DNA from 2 places in the Buttiauxella ferragutiae genome. Region 2 is predicted to be linked to the other one. Evidence: predicted binding sites of a transcription regulator. Region 2 holds the regulator's gene; the other holds the start of a gene.
The links. Region 2 encodes Fur, which represses iron uptake genes when iron is present. Its sites were predicted from a motif close to ATAATAATGAGAACNACTATCAA; they were not measured.
Positions count from the first base shown of each region.

Region 1: a site for Fur is predicted at 2,861-2,883, ahead of exbB (tol-pal system-associated acyl-CoA thioesterase). Genes of this name have one in related genera too.

Region 1 covers NZ_CP093332.1:4,466,623-4,474,786, forward strand. Annotated here, with positions in the region: gene MNO13_RS20560 (hypothetical protein) at 1-352, shown strand, start outside; gene MNO13_RS20565 (cytoplasmic protein) at 358-744, shown strand; gene fucR (L-fucose operon activator) at 723-1,460, opposite strand; gene exbD (TonB system transport protein ExbD) at 1,634-2,059, opposite strand; gene exbB (tol-pal system-associated acyl-CoA thioesterase) at 2,064-2,798, opposite strand; gene metC (cystathionine beta-lyase) at 2,987-4,174, shown strand; gene MNO13_RS20590 (DedA family protein) at 4,355-5,014, shown strand; gene MNO13_RS20595 (AraC family transcriptional regulator) at 5,073-5,963, opposite strand; gene yqhD (alcohol dehydrogenase) at 6,154-7,317, shown strand; gene dkgA (2,5-didehydrogluconate reductase DkgA) at 7,448-8,164, shown strand, end outside.
Region 2 covers NZ_CP093332.1:3,837,904-3,846,067, forward strand. Annotated here, with positions in the region: gene pgm (phosphoglucomutase (alpha-D-glucose-1,6-bisphosphate-dependent)) at 1-1,241, opposite strand, end outside; gene seqA (replication initiation negative regulator SeqA) at 1,267-1,809, opposite strand; gene ybfF (esterase) at 2,004-2,780, shown strand; gene ybfE (LexA regulated protein) at 2,916-3,197, shown strand; gene fldA (flavodoxin FldA) at 3,350-3,880, shown strand; gene fur (ferric iron uptake transcriptional regulator) at 4,167-4,619, shown strand; gene chiQ (ChiQ/YbfN family lipoprotein) at 4,709-5,038, opposite strand; gene chiP (chitoporin ChiP) at 5,086-6,483, opposite strand; gene glnS (glutamine--tRNA ligase) at 6,957-8,164, opposite strand, start outside.

The DNA.
Region 1 (8,164 bases), 630 kb from region 2:
TGCATTTATACCATTAGCAGAAGATAGCGCTCTAACACTAAATCCCCAGGATAATATTTTATCGCTCGAGAAAACGGTTCTTAGCGCAAATCATTACGCTGGGCAGGCGAAAAATACTCTGCTTGAAGAAAGCGACCGACATTTAAAAGACCGATTATTTTGCGCGCTTAAAATTGAAGCGCTGGTCACCGTATTAAATGAATTAATTGAGCAAGAAAAGATCAGTCCTGCCGACCTGCAAATGCTAATAGAAGATAAAGAATTGCAGATAAGTCACCATTCACAGCAAATCTGGGTCAATCAACTCACCCAGGAAAAAAGCTGGCCGATGTTTTATTCACTGGACGAGTAATCTCAATGTCTGAAGAACTTCCTGAGGTTCTGCACAGTTCCGATTCACCTGTGGGTGCAGAATCCGATAACACCTTATTACGCGAAAATATTGCAGCACTAGTGCAGATTAAAAATGGAAATATTGCGCGCTTTACCCAAAGCCAGCTCAATATCACCTCGGCACTGGTTGAACAGAAATGGCATAACCGCCACCAGATCTTTCCCTGGCGGGTAAAAGAAGAAGTTTACGGAGCGGTGCTCTGTGAAATCATCGCCCACCAGCCGCGGTGGAAAAACGAGATCCTTGCCCGGCTTGAAGTGGTTTATCAGAAACTAAGAGATGAAGAGGCGCAAAGTTTGTCGTGCACGCGTGCGTTGCTGGAAAACAACTACAAAACTCCGCATTTGTAAGGCGTTAAAGTATGCTCGCCTTCACTAATAATTTCGGTCACATCAGCCTGCTCACCGATCCGGACTTCACTCACCCGGTCAAATTTACTCTTGTCGATCAACAGCAAGGACTGTGCTGATCGCTTGAGCAACATCGTTTTATATTCGGCATTCCAGCTGCGCGTGTCCCATAACGTTCCGTCGCTATCCACCCCCTCGCAGGAAAACAGGAACAAGTCGATATCCATCGATTTAAGATGCGCTGCCAGCGGGGCATTGATATAGCAGGCATATTTGCGCTGGAGAAGACCGCCAGTGCTAATCAGCTTAATATGCTCGCGCCTGGATAACGCCTGGCAAATACGTTCACTATTGGTGAAAACAGTGAGAGGAATATCTGGCAGTAATCGCGCCAGATACCAACACGTTGAGCTGGCATCCAGTGCAATCACCATGCCCGGCACAATCCAGGCCAGAGCGCGATGAGCAATATCCGCTTTGCTATTGAGATGGCTTTTCAGGCGGGCGGTGAAAGGATCACCGCTTTCGTCTGCGCCTCGATTAATGCGCTTTGCCCGCCCATGTTGGCGAACAATTTTCCCCTGCTTTTGTAGTACACGCAGATCGCGCCGCACAGTTTCCTGGCTCACGCCTAATAACTGCGCCAGCTGTTGTGTGGTCAGATTGTTGTACTGCTCGACAAGTTGAACCAGTTGCTGGTGGCGTTCGGTTTTCATTAGCGCGTGTCTCCTGGCAATGCCCGAGATTAGCCCAGCAAAACCATTCGTGCCAGGCGAAACACGGAAATCGCCAGCTGTCGCTCATTCGCTTTATGAAAAAGCGGCCTGCTAGTTTAACCAGCAGGCCGCTCTATATATGTGATGCGATGGAGAGAAAGGAAAATTGATGCTTATTGGGTTTTCGTGACTTCTTGCCCAACCAGGCCAATCTTCAAATACCCTGCCTGATGCAGCGTATCCATCACATTCATCATCGTTTCGTAATCAACTGATTTGTCGGCGCGGAAGAAAATCGTGGTGTCTTTCTTGCCTTCTGTCGCAGCAATCAGAGCATTGACCATGCTCTCTTTGGTCACTTCATCGTTGCCGATAAACATCGTGTGATCGGCTTTGACAGACAGGTAGACCGGTTTTTCCGGACGCGGCTGCGGCTGGCTTGAAGACGCGGGAAGGTTAACCTTCACATCGACGGTCGCCAGCGGCGCTGCCACCATGAAGATAATCAGCAATACCAACATGACATCGATAAAAGGTGTCACGTTGATTTCGTGCATTTCACCGTTATCGTCGAGATTTTCGTTAAGACGCAAAGCCATGGGATCAACCTACACGCAGTTTCTGAGCGGTACGAACCGGGCGAGCAAGAGAACTGGCTGCTAAATCGAGGTCACGGCTTTGCAGCAGTAAAACCTGAGCAGCAACGTCGCCCAGAGAAGCTTTGTAACCGCCAATCACCCGAGCAAATACGTTGTAGATAACAACCGCCGGAATCGCTGCCACCAGGCCGATAGCCGTGGCCAGCAAGGCTTCGGCAATACCTGGTGCAACAACAGCAAGGTTAGTAGTTTGTGACTGTGCGATACCAATAAAGCTGTTCATGATGCCCCAGACGGTACCAAACAGACCGACAAATGGGGAAATGGCACCAATAGTCGCCAGGAAGCCATTACCGCGCCCCATGTGGCGACCCACCGCCGCAACTCGACGCTCAAGGCGAAAACCGGTACGCTCTTTAATACCTTCGTTATCTTCGCTACCTGTGGAAAGCTCAAGCTCATTTTGCGCTTCATTGATAAGCATCGTGCTCAGGCTTTTTGCATCAAACGTTTCGGCCATTTCGCTGGCTTCATCCAGAGAGCGGGCATTAGCTAAATGTTGTTGTTCACGCTTCAGACGGCGCTTTTGCGACATCAGCTCAACACTTTTGCTAAAGAAGATTGCCCAGGTGACGACAGAGGCCAGAATCAGGCCGATCATCACAATCTTTACCACGATGTCAGCATGCTGATACATGCCCCAGACAGAGAGATCTGTCTGCATCAAATTATTCGTCACTCTTACTCTCCACCGCGAAATAATACTAAAACTGTGCGCAATAATATCAAAACGACATCGAATTGATAGTAGTTCTCATTAGTATTTAAAGAGTGCCTTAAATTGTCCATGGATTCCTTGCGTTTACGCAGCAAAAGCATGATAAGTTAGTTTTGGACATCCAGATGGTTAAATAGGGCAAAGTGAACATGACTGACAAGCACATTGAAACGGCGCTGGTTAATGCCGGGCGCGATAAAAAATTCACCCAGGGTTCGGTTAACAGCGTCATTCAACGCGCGTCATCATTGGTTTTTGAAACCGTCGAAGCCAAAAAACAGGCCACGGAAAACCGCGCGAAAGGCGAGCTGTTTTATGGTCGCCGTGGCACCCTGACCCACTTCTCGTTGCAAGAAGCCATGTGCGAACTGGAAGGCGGTGCGGGTTGCGCACTTTACCCTTGCGGTGCCGCAGCCGTCGCCAATGCGATTCTGGCCTTTGTCGAACATGGCGATAATGTGCTGATGACCGGCTCCGCCTACGAACCCAGCCAGGATTTCTGCACCAAAATCCTCGCTAAACTCGGCGTCACGACCACCTGGTTTGACCCGATGATTGGCGCAGGCATTGCCCAACTCGTGCAACCCAATACTAAAGTTGTATTTCTGGAATCGCCTGGTTCGATAACAATGGAAGTACATGACGTTCCAGCCATTGTTCAGGCGATACGCAGCGTGGCCCCTGACGCCATCATCATGATCGATAACACCTGGGCGGCGGGCATTTTGTTTAAAGCGCTGGATTTCGGCATTGATATTTCAATTCAGGCGGGAACCAAATACCTGATTGGCCATTCGGATGCGATGGTCGGAACAGCGGTATCAAACGCCCGCTGCTGGGATCAGTTGCGTGAGAACTCGTATCTGATGGGGCAAATGCTGGATGCAGATACTGCTTATATGACCAGCCGTGGTTTGCGCACATTAGGCGTGCGTCTGCGTCAACATCATGAAAGCAGCCTGAAAATTGCCGAATGGCTGGCGCAACATCCGCAGGTTGAGCGCGTCAATCATCCTGCATTGCCCGGCAGCAAAGGCCACGAGTTTTGGAAACGAGACTTTACAGGGAGCAGCGGCTTGTTCTCATTTGTGCTTAAAAAGCGTTTGAATAATGACCAGTATCAAAGCTACCTGGACAATTTCAACTACTTTAGTATGGCCTATTCATGGGGCGGATATGAATCGCTGATTCTGGCCAACCAGCCAGAAGAACTCGCGGAGATTCGCCCTGCCGGGGGAATAGACTTCACCGGAACGCTGGTGCGTGTTCATATCGGGCTGGAGAATGTGGACGACCTGATTGCCGATCTGGACGCAGGTTTCCAGCGTATCGCCTAAAATTGCCAAATGTGGACACCGCAAAGAACAGTTTTTTTGCTTTCATGGTGATTTGTTGAGCCTGTGATCAAGGTGTCGCAGGCCATTTAGCGTTACACTATGTCCCTAAAATTAAGGTGTGCCTAAGCTAATGACTTTAGATTTAGGTACGCCCAATAAAGCGGTTCCACAGGATTTGCCATGGCTGTTATACACAATATTGTTCAGGCGCTTTGGCAACATGATTTTGCTGCACTCGCGGACCCTCATGTTGTTGGAGTGGTTTATTGCGTCATGTTTGCGACGCTGTTTCTCGAAAATGGATTACTACCCGCCTCATTTTTGCCGGGCGACAGTCTGCTGTTACTCGCGGGAGCCTTAGTGGCGAAAGGGGTGATGGGTTTTGTCCCCACCTTATTGATCCTCACCGCGGCGGCGAGCCTTGGCTGCTGGTTGAGCTACGCACAAGGGCGCTGGCTCGGTAATACCAAAATAGTGAAAAGCTGGCTGAAACAACTACCACCGCAATACCACCAGCGGGCGACGGTGATGTTTGACCGGCACGGGTTAGCCGCTTTGTTAGCGGGCCGCTTTTTAGCGTTTGTCCGCACGTTATTGCCTACCATGGCGGGGATTTCTGGGCTCAGCAACCGTCGCTTCCAGGTGTTTAACTGGTTAAGTGGACTGTTATGGGTCGGCAGTGTGACGAGTCTGGGCTTTGCCCTGAGCATGATTCCATTTGTGAAACGCCATGAAGATCAGGTGATGACTTGCCTGATGGTGCTACCGATGGCGCTGCTGGTAGCAGGACTTGTGGGTACTCTGTTTGTGGTCATCAAGAAAAAATTTAACCCGGCATAAGACATTACAGGGTGGATAACGTGACATTATCCACCCCGCTAACGCTGTTCACTTTCCTTTAAATCACCCGCATCCGCGCAGCATCTTCCCCCGGCGTCACACCAAAGTAACGCTTAAACTCGCGGCTAAACTGCGATGCACTTTCGTACCCGACACGAATCGCCGCGGTACTGGCTTTAATCCCATCATGCAAAATCAGCATTCGCGCTTTGTGCAAACGGTAACTCTTGAGATATTGCAGCGGCGAGGTGCTGGTGACCGACTTAAAGTTGTGATGAAACGCCGAAACACTCATGTTCGCTTCTGCGGCGAGTTGGTCCACCGACAGGTTTTCTGTGTACTGCGTTTCAATGCGCCTGAGCACCCGGCTTATCAGGCTGAAATGCGTCTGCCGGCTAACCAGCGCCAGCAGTGCCGCACCGCATGACCCCACCAGAATGTGATAGAGAATCTCGCGGATAATTTGTTTGCCCAAGATACGCGCATCGAGCGGGTGTTCCAGCACGTCCAGCAAGCGCTCGGCAGCACAAAGGATTTCTTCGGATAGCTGGGCGGAGTTAATCCCGGTCGAGCAGGTTTGCGGGTGCGATAAATCATCTTCGCCGATATCCATCAGCAAGTCCTGAAGCTGCAAAATATCAATATTAATGCGCAGCCCGGCCAACGGCACTTCAGGGGTAGCGAAGGTTTCACATTCAAAAGGGAGTGGGACGGTCAATAGCAGGTATTCGTTGGCATCATAGCGAAACACGCGATCATTCAGATAACCCGTTTTATGGCCGGAAAAGAGAATAATGATCCCCGGCTCATACATAACTGGCGTGCGCGCATAGGGTTTCGTGCCATACAGTAAGCTAACGTTTGGCAGAGAACTCAGGCCACTATTTTCTTTTTGTATCAATAAATTAATTTTGTTAGTTAACTGCTGACAAATCGCCTTCCGCTTCATTTTCCTGCGCTCCGCATGGCTTTTCTACCGATGTCAGTGTGCAACTAATTCTTTCATTTCTCCAGCACCCAGGAGAAATAGGCAAGATAAAGGCAGGAATAAGCATTGAGAGATAGCCACCCGAGGCCGACAATGGCTACCATCAAATGCGATAAGCAATCTCTGTTTACCCAAGCAAAGGGAACCAATAATGAACAACTTCAACCTACACACCCCGACTCGCATCCTGTTTGGTAAAGGCGCTGTTTCCGAATTGCGTGCACAAATTCCAGCAGGTGCCCGCGTTCTGATTACCTACGGCGGCGGCAGCGTGAAGAAAAATGGCGTACTGGACCAGGTTTACTCCCAACTTGAAGGGCTGGACGTGCTGGAGTTTAGCGGTATTGAACCGAACCCGACTTACGAAACGCTGATGAAAGCAGTCGAAATCGTTCGCCAGCAGAAAGTCACTTTCCTGTTAGCCGTCGGCGGTGGTTCTGTGCTGGATGGTACTAAGTTCATCGCCGCGGCAGCCAACTACCCGGCTGATATCGACCCATGGAATATTCTGCTGACTCACGGCAATGATGTGAAAAGCGCCATCCCAATGGGCTCTGTTCTGACACTGCCAGCAACCGGTTCTGAATCTAACAAAGGTGCTGTCGTATCTCGCCGTACTACAGGCGACAAACAGGCATTTATGTCTGAACACGTGCAGCCTGTCTTTGCGGTGCTTGATCCGGTTTATACCTACACGCTGCCACCACGTCAGGTCGCAAATGGTGTGGTGGATGCGTTTGTGCATACCGTGGAGCAATACATTACTTATCCGGTAAACGCCAAAGTGCAGGACCGTTTTGCCGAAGGCATTCTGTTAACTCTGGTTGAAGATGGCCCGAAAGCGCTGAAAGAACCTGAAAACTATGACGTTCGTGCCAACGTAATGTGGGCGGCGACCATGGCGTTAAACGGCCTGATTGGTGCTGGCGTACCGCAAGACTGGGCAACTCATATGCTGGGTCACGAACTGACCGCGATGCACGGACTGGATCACGCGCAAACTCTGGCGGTGGTTCTGCCATCGTTGCTGAACGAAAAACGTAACGAGAAACGCGGCAAACTGCTGCAATATGCTGAGCGCGTGTGGAATATCACTGCAGGTTCTGAAGAAGAACGTATTGATGCGGCGATTGCTGCAACGCGCAATTTCTTCGAGCAAATGGGCGCACCAACTCGCCTGTCTGCCTACGGTCTGGATGGCAGCACTATCCCGGCTCTGTTGGTGAAACTGGAAGAAAAAGGCATGACTAAATTGGGTGAGCGCCAGGACATTACTCTGGACGTGAGCCGTCGTATTTACGAAGCTGCACGCTAAGTAATTTAGTCAATTGGTTCTCGTTTTTGAGTATTTGGTCCAGACTTAAACCCTAAATAATTCAGGTTGCAGGATTAGCCAACGCCCCTGCAACTTGAATTATGTGAGTTTAATCATTAAGGAGGAATACATGGCGACTCCAACTGTAATCAAGCTCCAGGATGGAAATGTAATGCCGCAATTGGGCCTCGGTGTCTGGCAAGCCAGCAACGAGCAAGTTCTGATTGCCATCGATAAAGCGCTGGAAGTCGGCTATCGATCGATTGATACCGCCGCCGCGTATAAGAATGAAGACGGCGTGGGCAGTGCGCTAAAACAAGCGGGTATTCCGCGTGAAGAGCTGTTTATCACCACCAAACTGTGGAACGACGATCAACAACGTCCACGCCAGGCGCTGGAAGATAGCCTCGAAAAACTGCAACTGGATTATGTCGACCTCTATTTGATGCACTGGCCGGTGCCGAGCAAAGATCATTATGTTGAAGCCTGGAAAGGGATGATTGAGCTGCAAAAACTAGGCCTGGTTAAAAGCATTGGCGTGTGTAACTTCCAGCTCAACCACCTTCAGCGTTTGATTGATGAAACGGGTGTCTCACCGGTAATCAACCAGATAGAACTCCATCCGTTGCTGCAACAGCGTCAACTTCATGCCTGGAATGCCACACACAAGATTCAGACCGAGTCCTGGAGCCCGCTGGCTCAGGGTGGTGACGGTGTGTTCGATAAGAAAATCATCCGCGACCTGGCCGATAAATACGGCAAAACGCCGGCACAAATTGTGATTCGCTGGCACCTGGATAGCGGCCTGGTGGTTATCCCGAAATCGGTGACGCCAGCGCGTATTGCT
Region 2 (8,164 bases):
ATGATGATGCCGTCTTTGTCGGTAGACCACGGTGTGCCATCAAAGCGCAGGAACGATGCCCCGGCACTTTCTTCGCCACCAAAACCAAAGCTGCCGTCGAACAGGCCATCAACAAACCATTTGAAACCCACTGGCACTTCAACCAGTTTACGGCCCAGGTCGTTAACCACGCGGTCAATCATCGCGGATGACACCAGAGTTTTACCGACGGCCACATCTTTACCCCACTGCGGGCGATGCTGGAACAGGTAGTTAATCGCAACCGCCAGATAATGGTTTGGGTTCATCAGCCCTGCTGGCGTGACGATACCGTGGCGGTCGTAATCCGGGTCATTGGCGAAGGCCAGATCGAATTTGTCACGCAACGCCAGCAAACCTTCCATCGCACACTCGGACGAGCAATCCATACGGATAGCGCCGTCTTTATCGAGGTGCATAAAGCGGAAGGTTTGATCGACGTGATCGTTAACAATCGTCAGATCCAGGTTGTAGTGTTTGGCGATGCGCTGCCAGTATTCGATACCGGACCCACCGAGCGGATCAACGCCCAGTTTCAGACCCGATTTCTGGATGGCGGCCATATCAACGATATCCACCAGCCCTTCGATAAACGGCTGCACCAGATCTTGTTCTTGTACGTGACCGCTTGCCCAGGCTCTCTCCAGAGAGATGCGTTTTACATCTTTCAGATCCGCCGCCAAAAGCGCGTTGGCACGATCTTCAACCACCTTGGTGACGTTGGTATCAGCCGGGCCACCATTAGGCGGATTGTATTTGATACCACCGTCTTCCGGTGGGTTGTGCGAAGGCGTAATGACGATGCCGTCAGCCTGCGCACCAGCGTTTTTGTTATGCGTCAGAATGGCATGTGAAATGGCAGGCGTTGGCGTGTAGCCGTTTGCCTGCTGCACAATGACATCCACACCGTTTGCAGCCAGCACTTCCAGCACGGAAATAAACGCAGGTTCAGATAGCGCGTGGGTATCTTTACCCACGTAGCACGGCCCGGTAATGCCATTTTTTGCACGATCTTCAGCAATCGCCTGAGCAATCGCCAGAATGTGAGGTTCGTTGAAACTATGACGTGCCGCACTACCACGATGGCCGGAGGTACCGAATTTCACCGCGTGTTCGCTATTCCCCACTTCAGGCTTCAGCACGTAATACTGGGCCGTCAGTTGGGCTACGTTAATCAAATCGCTCTGTTGTGCCGGTTGTCCTGCACGAGGGTGGTTAGCCATTGGCCTTTCCTTCTGACGCGAGGTGTTAGATTGTGCCGCAAACCTTTTCAATCAATTCCGCAGGGAACTGCATTGATTGCATGATGTGTTCAATCATGCTGCATTTACGACCCGTATTGGTGTTAGTGATAACCCAGTATGGCGTGCCCGGAACATGCTTTGGTTTGGTCTGGTTGCCATTTTGCAGCAGCGTTTGCTCATTACCTGCAAAATAGACGCGCGTCCGGCCATGCAGCGACTCGGTCGCTTCACCAAAAGCATGTGCGTCGAGGGTATACAGAGTAGAAAGCACCATCATGAAACGATTGACGGCTTTCTTTTGCTCGGCATATTCATCTGACAACAGTAATTCACGAACCGCACGTACGCGATCGCGAGCTTTGTTTACGGGTTTGGCTTCCGGAGCAGCAGCTGCTGCCGTCTGGCCGGTAGTTACTGGTGTAGCAGGAGATTGACCGGCGGTAAATTTCAACATGCGCCGTAAAATATCGGACGCGCTTTCACCAATGTGCTGCGTGTGGCTGGCAATATAGCGATAGAGCTCGTCATCAACTTCAATTGTTTTCATCTTAATCCGGTGCGGTATCTTTTCTGAATTCAAGTTGTTGGGATTATATGTACATATTCGCACAAATCCCAACCTCGGGTAGCGCCAAACTTATGTCACACCACAAAGTCAGACTAAACTGGAAATTTGCGGCACTGCGGCAGGATGCCGTTATGATACCCTAACCTCACGAAGTAAAAAAAAAGAACTTTGCCATGAAATTGAATGCTCGCCTGCAAACTGCGCAACAATCGACTAGTAATTCCCCCATCGTCCTAATCCACGGCCTTTTTGGTAGCCTTGATAACCTGGGCGTGTTGGCCCGCGACCTCGGGCAAAATCATACGTTGCTGCAAATCGATCTGCGCAACCATGGTTTATCGCCCCGTAGCTCTGAAATGAACTATGCCGCGATGGCGCAGGATGTGGTTGAAACGCTCGAAGAATATGGCTTTGAAAAAGCAATCATTATCGGCCATTCCATGGGCGGTAAAGTTGCGATGGCTCTGACAGCTATTGCACCTGAGCGCATTGATAAACTGGTGCTGATTGACATTGCACCGGTGGATTATCAGGTACGCCGTCACGATGAAATTTTCGCGGCTATTAATGCAGTCAGTAGTAGTGGAGCGAAAACACGTCAACAAGCCGCTATGGTGATGCGTGAGCATCTGAACGAAGAAGGTGTGATTCAATTCTTGCTGAAGTCATTTGCTGACGGCGAGTGGAAGTTTAATGTTCCGGTATTGTGGGAACAGTACGAGAATATTGTCGGCTGGCAAGCTATCCCAACCTGGAATGAACCGGCACTGTTTATCCGTGGTGGTGCATCCCCTTATGTTGACGAATCACACCGCGAAACGCTGCTTGCGCAATTCCCTCAGGCGCGCGCTCATGTGGTTGCCGGTGCCGGACACTGGGTTCACGCCGAAAAACCTGATGCTGTTTTGCGCGCAATCCACCGTTTTATCGACGCAAGTGCCGCAAACTGATTAAAAACAAACCGACTGGCTGTTAGATGCAGCTAACGCGTTGGCGCGCAAGCCATGCTGATGTATGATTGCGCGCTAAAATGCGCCAGAGCACCCCGCTCCGTGCCACCTGAATTCCCTGTCAGTAGTCTAATCATGGCAAAAGAACAAACGGACCGTACTACATTAGATCTGTTCGCGGACGAGCGTCGCCCCGGGCGGCCAAAAACTAATCCGCTGACGCGTGATGAGCAACTGCGTATCAACAAACGCAACCAGCTCAAGCGCGATAAAGTACGCGGCCTGAAGCGAGTGGAACTGAAGCTCAATAACGATGCAGTAGATGCACTAAATCATCTGGCTGAAGCGCGCAATATCAGTCGTAGTGAGTTGATTGAAGAGATTCTACTCGCGCAACTGAAGCAGCATCTCAGTTAGTTGAAAGGCTATATGCACGGAATACGATGTTGCAGTCTGTGCACAACAGGCTGATAGCAGTTTCCGCACCGCAATGTGTTCTGCTATGATTGCCCTATCTGTGGCCAATTAGCAGCCACCATACCATTAAGTATCAAGAGGTTATTTTACTCATGGCAATCGTAGGCATTTTTTTCGGCAGCGACACTGGTAACACCGAAAATATCGCGAAGATGATTCAAAAACAGCTCGGTAAAGACGTTGCTGAGGTGCATGACATTGCTAAGAGCAGCAAAGAAGACCTGGAAGGCTTCGACATTCTGCTTCTCGGCATTCCAACGTGGTATTACGGTGAAGCGCAATGCGACTGGGATGACTTCTTCCCGACTCTGGAAGAAGTTGATTTCAACGGCAAACTGGTCGCCCTGTTCGGCTGTGGTGACCAGGAAGACTATGCAGAATACTTCTGTGACGCATTGGGCACTATCCGTGACATCATTGAGCCACGCGGTGCTGCTATCGTCGGTCACTGGCCAACGGCGGGCTACCATTTTGAAGCCTCTAAAGGTCTGGCTGACGACGATCACTTTGTCGGTCTGGCTATCGATGAAGATCGTCAACCAGAACTGACTGCTGAACGCGTTCAGAAATGGGTCAAACAAGTTTCTGACGAGCTGAACCTGGCAGATATCATCAACGCCTGATTCTGGATGTGACGCAGCTTTTAAACGGGTTGCGTCACATTGATAGATTATTCCGATTAAAATAATCGCTACAAATTTTTAACTTTTCGGTTTGTCCCTGTACAATGACCCCCTGGCTAAATAGCTAACAAGGCAATTAAATCGCGACTCAGCCGCCATTTTTTAGCTTGATTATGAATAATACTTGCGGTTTCCATTTAGAATCTGCAGTTCTATAATGAGACGCATTCATCTTAACGCTCACCCTGAGTCCGAGCGATCCGTTAAGCAACAGGACAATTTCCGCATGACTGACAATAATACCGCATTGAAGAAGGCCGGCCTGAAAGTCACGCTTCCGCGATTAAAAATCCTTGAAGTGCTACAGGGTCCGGTGAACCATCATGTCAGTGCGGAAGACTTATACAAACGTCTGATTGATATGGGCGAAGAAATTGGTCTCGCCACAGTTTATCGTGTACTAAACCAGTTTGATGATGCAGGCATTGTCACTCGTCACAACTTCGAAGGCGGCAAATCCGTATTCGAGTTAACTCAACAACATCACCACGACCACCTGATTTGCCTGGACTGCGGCAAAGTTATTGAGTTCAGTGATGATTCAATTGAATCTCGTCAGCGTGAAATCGCATCACGCCATGGCATCCGTCTGACCAACCACAGCCTGTACCTTTACGGTCACTGCGCTGAAGGTGATTGCCGTACCGACGAGAATGCACACGAAATCAGCGAAAAGTAATCCGCATATCTGACATTCTGAACCAGATGTCAGGTATAAAAAAACCGGTGAGGAAGCTCACCGGTTTTTTTATTGCCTGAATTCACAGATTACTTGTTGTTCGCACGAATCTCTTGCCAGATTTTATCGCACTTGGCTTTTACCGCCTGGTCGTTACCAGTACGAGTGGCCTGAATACAGTTTTGATAATCCAGGGTGCGCACCGTTTCTTTCTTCGCAAATTCCTGGTGTTCCTTTTCCTGACCCAGCACGTTTAACACGCTCTGACAGGCCTGAATTTTATCAGGATTCCCTTCTGCGGTATTGATACAGGCGCTATAGGCTTGTTTCAGTTTTGTATCTTCCGGTGCCGTTTTAGAGGGTTGTGCGCAGGCGCTCAAACCTAAAGCCATGACCGTAACCAAAATGATTTTTTTCATGCTCGATATCCTTTATAAAACCGGGCGCTTTCACGCCCGGAATCGAATCAGAAGATGGTGAACGGTGCGATGACGATGAATTTCACGTCACGCTCATCCTGGAAGATGTTGCCGTAACCACCGCCCCAGCTTGGGATGTCGGAGTGGTTGTCGTATTGAGTGAAGTGCAGTTTGAACAGAGTGCCTTTCGCGCGCCCATCCTGAATGGTGTACAACGCATCAAGGCTGTACGCCGATTCTTTCAGGCGATTGTCAGCATCGTAGTAACCGTCAGTGGTTGGTTTAGAGCTTGGTTTTGCATCCCATGCGTAAACATACGAAGCACCTACAGCCCAACCAGCCAGATCCCAATTGCTCAGGTCATACATGGCACCCGCGAAGATGGCTTTTTCACCATTGGCGTTGAAGTCAGAACGGTTATCCCACCAGATATCCAGACGACCGTTTGACGATGCGTAAGTTGGGGTCATACGTTGCAGGAAGTAGCCCTGCTGGCCATCAGCCTTGACCATGGTACCTTCGAGGCGCAGGTCAACCTGGCCCACTTTGTAGCCGAATGTCAGAGCCTGCAACCATGCCGTGCCGTCATACAGATCGTTAACGCTGCCATCAGAGACTTTGTCACGCGAACCGTAGAACTGGTAGCTGGTAGACAATGGGCTGCCAGCTACATCAAATTTGTAGCTTGCTTTAGTGAAGTATTGGTCGATATACCCTTCTGCCTGACCGAATGCCGCTTCAAGAATCAGATCATTTTTGAAGTCATACTTCGCGCCCAGCGAGTGCAGATACTCAACTTTGGTGTTCTTATCGTTCTGATAGAACTTGTCCATCTCCAGGTGCCACGGAGCTTTATACTCATTGGTCCACATGTAGGAGAAGCTCAGAGCACCGGCATCGGCATAATCAAAGTTTGCCCCGGCTTCAGCGCCCTGGTAAGTACCAGGCATGAAACTCCAGTGTGGTGCTAATAAAGATTGCCCTGTTGGCTGGATGTAACCCGCACGGGCCCAAACCGGGCCGTATTTGAATTTAGCTGCGGCTTTATAAAGGCTTATACCGCTCTTATCGCCGGAATAATCTTCATCGTAAGCTTTGTTTGAAGAGGAAAATGCGATTTCGTTCGGGTGGCCGCTGTCGCCATTTTCTGCCATTTCGATAGCAGTAAAGGCGGCGATATCCAGACCAAACATGTCAGCAGCATAACCGGACTGGAAGTCCAGATTGGCGTTCCAGGTAGCGTGAGAAAGGTTAGTTTCATATTTATCTGTCGTAACATCTTTACGGTCACGTTCACGCTGCCAGTAATAAACACCACCGGTCAGTGTTGAATCATCAAAAAAACCTGCTGCACTTGCCTGAGGGATAACAACCAGTCCAGAAAGAGCCGTGACGCCTGCAATAGCAAGGGCCAGCGCACTACGTTTGCCACTAAACGTACGCATATAAAATTCCTCTTTGACGTATAAATAATCGCCGGACGTTAAAAGACGTCAGATAGCGAAAAAAGTAAAAATGCCTAACGGCTAAAGCGGTTATAAATATTTTCCCGCATTTACTGCTCCCCATAAGACTATTTTTCGCGACGCGAATTATCAACGACTTTGTAAGAGTTCATTCCGATATTATGACAGAGAGCACATAATTCATGAGTATTTGTAACAAAAATCAACTGTGGAATTTTATGTTTATAAATCAACAAATATTGATATAAACCACCATATGAGAGCGCTCACATGATAAAAGAAAGGATTTATTATGTTCCGAGATTGACCAGCCAGAGAATTCCCAGGGAAATATAAATAACATTAATTCGCATCGCGAATGTAAGTAAATATTTAATCCTGTGATTATTAAGCAAAAAAAAACGCCGCGATTTGCGGCGTCTTTGTTACATATTGACTGCGTGTATAACTAATTACTCGCCTATTTTGGCCCAGGTATCACGCAAACCAACGGTGCGGTTAAACACCAGTTTTTCCGCAGTTGCCAGACGGCTATCAAGGCAGAAATAACCTTCACGCTCGAACTGATACGCTTTGCCTTTCTCAGCATTTTGCAGGCTTGGTTCGACGAAACCTTGCTTAATCACCAGAGACTCTGGGTTGATCGTTGCCAGTAAATCTTCCGCCGCACCTGGGTTAGCCACGCTGAACAGACGGTCGTAAAGGCGAATTTCAACTGGCAAGGCGTGTTCAGCACTTACCCAATGAATAACGCCTTTTACTTTACGGCCATCAGCCGGGTCTTTGCTTAATGTGTCCGGATCGTAGGAACAATGCAGCACGGTGATATTCCCGGCTTCATCTTTCTCAACACGATCGGCTTTAATCACATAAGCATTACGCAGGCGGACTTCTTTGCCCAACACCAGACGCTTGTACTGCTTATTCGCTTCTTCGCGGAAGTCAGCACGATCAATGTAAATCTCACGGCTGAACGGCACCTGGCGGCTACCCATTTCTGGCTTGTTCGGATGGTTTGGCATGGTGACCATTTCCACTTCGCCCTGCGGGAAGTTTTCAATAATCACTTTCACCGGATCGAGCACTGCCATCGCGCGCGGGGCGTTTTCGTTCAGGTCATCACGAATACATGATTCCAAAGCAGCCATTTCAACGGTGTTGTCTTGTTTGGTCACGCCAATACGCTTACAGAACTCACGAATAGAACCGGCAGTGTAACCACGACGACGCAGGCCAGAAATGGTTGGCATACGTGGGTCATCCCACCCTTCCACTACTTTCTCAGTCACCAGCAGGTTCAGCTTACGCTTAGACATGATGGAGTATTCGAGATTCAGGCGAGAGAACTCGTACTGACGCGGGTGCACAGGAATAGTGATGTTATCCAGCACCCAATCGTACAGACGACGGTTGTCCTGGAACTCCAGCGTACATAAAGAGTGAGTAATACCTTCCAGCGCATCGGAAATGCAGTGCGTGAAGTCGTACATCGGATAGATGCACCACTTGGTACCAGTCTGATGGTGTTCAGCAAATTTGATGCGATAAATAACCGGATCGCGCATCACGATAAATGGTGATGCCATGTCGATTTTCGCACGCAGGCACGCAGTGCCTTCAGCAAATTCACCGTTACGCATTTTCTCGAACAGCGCGAGGT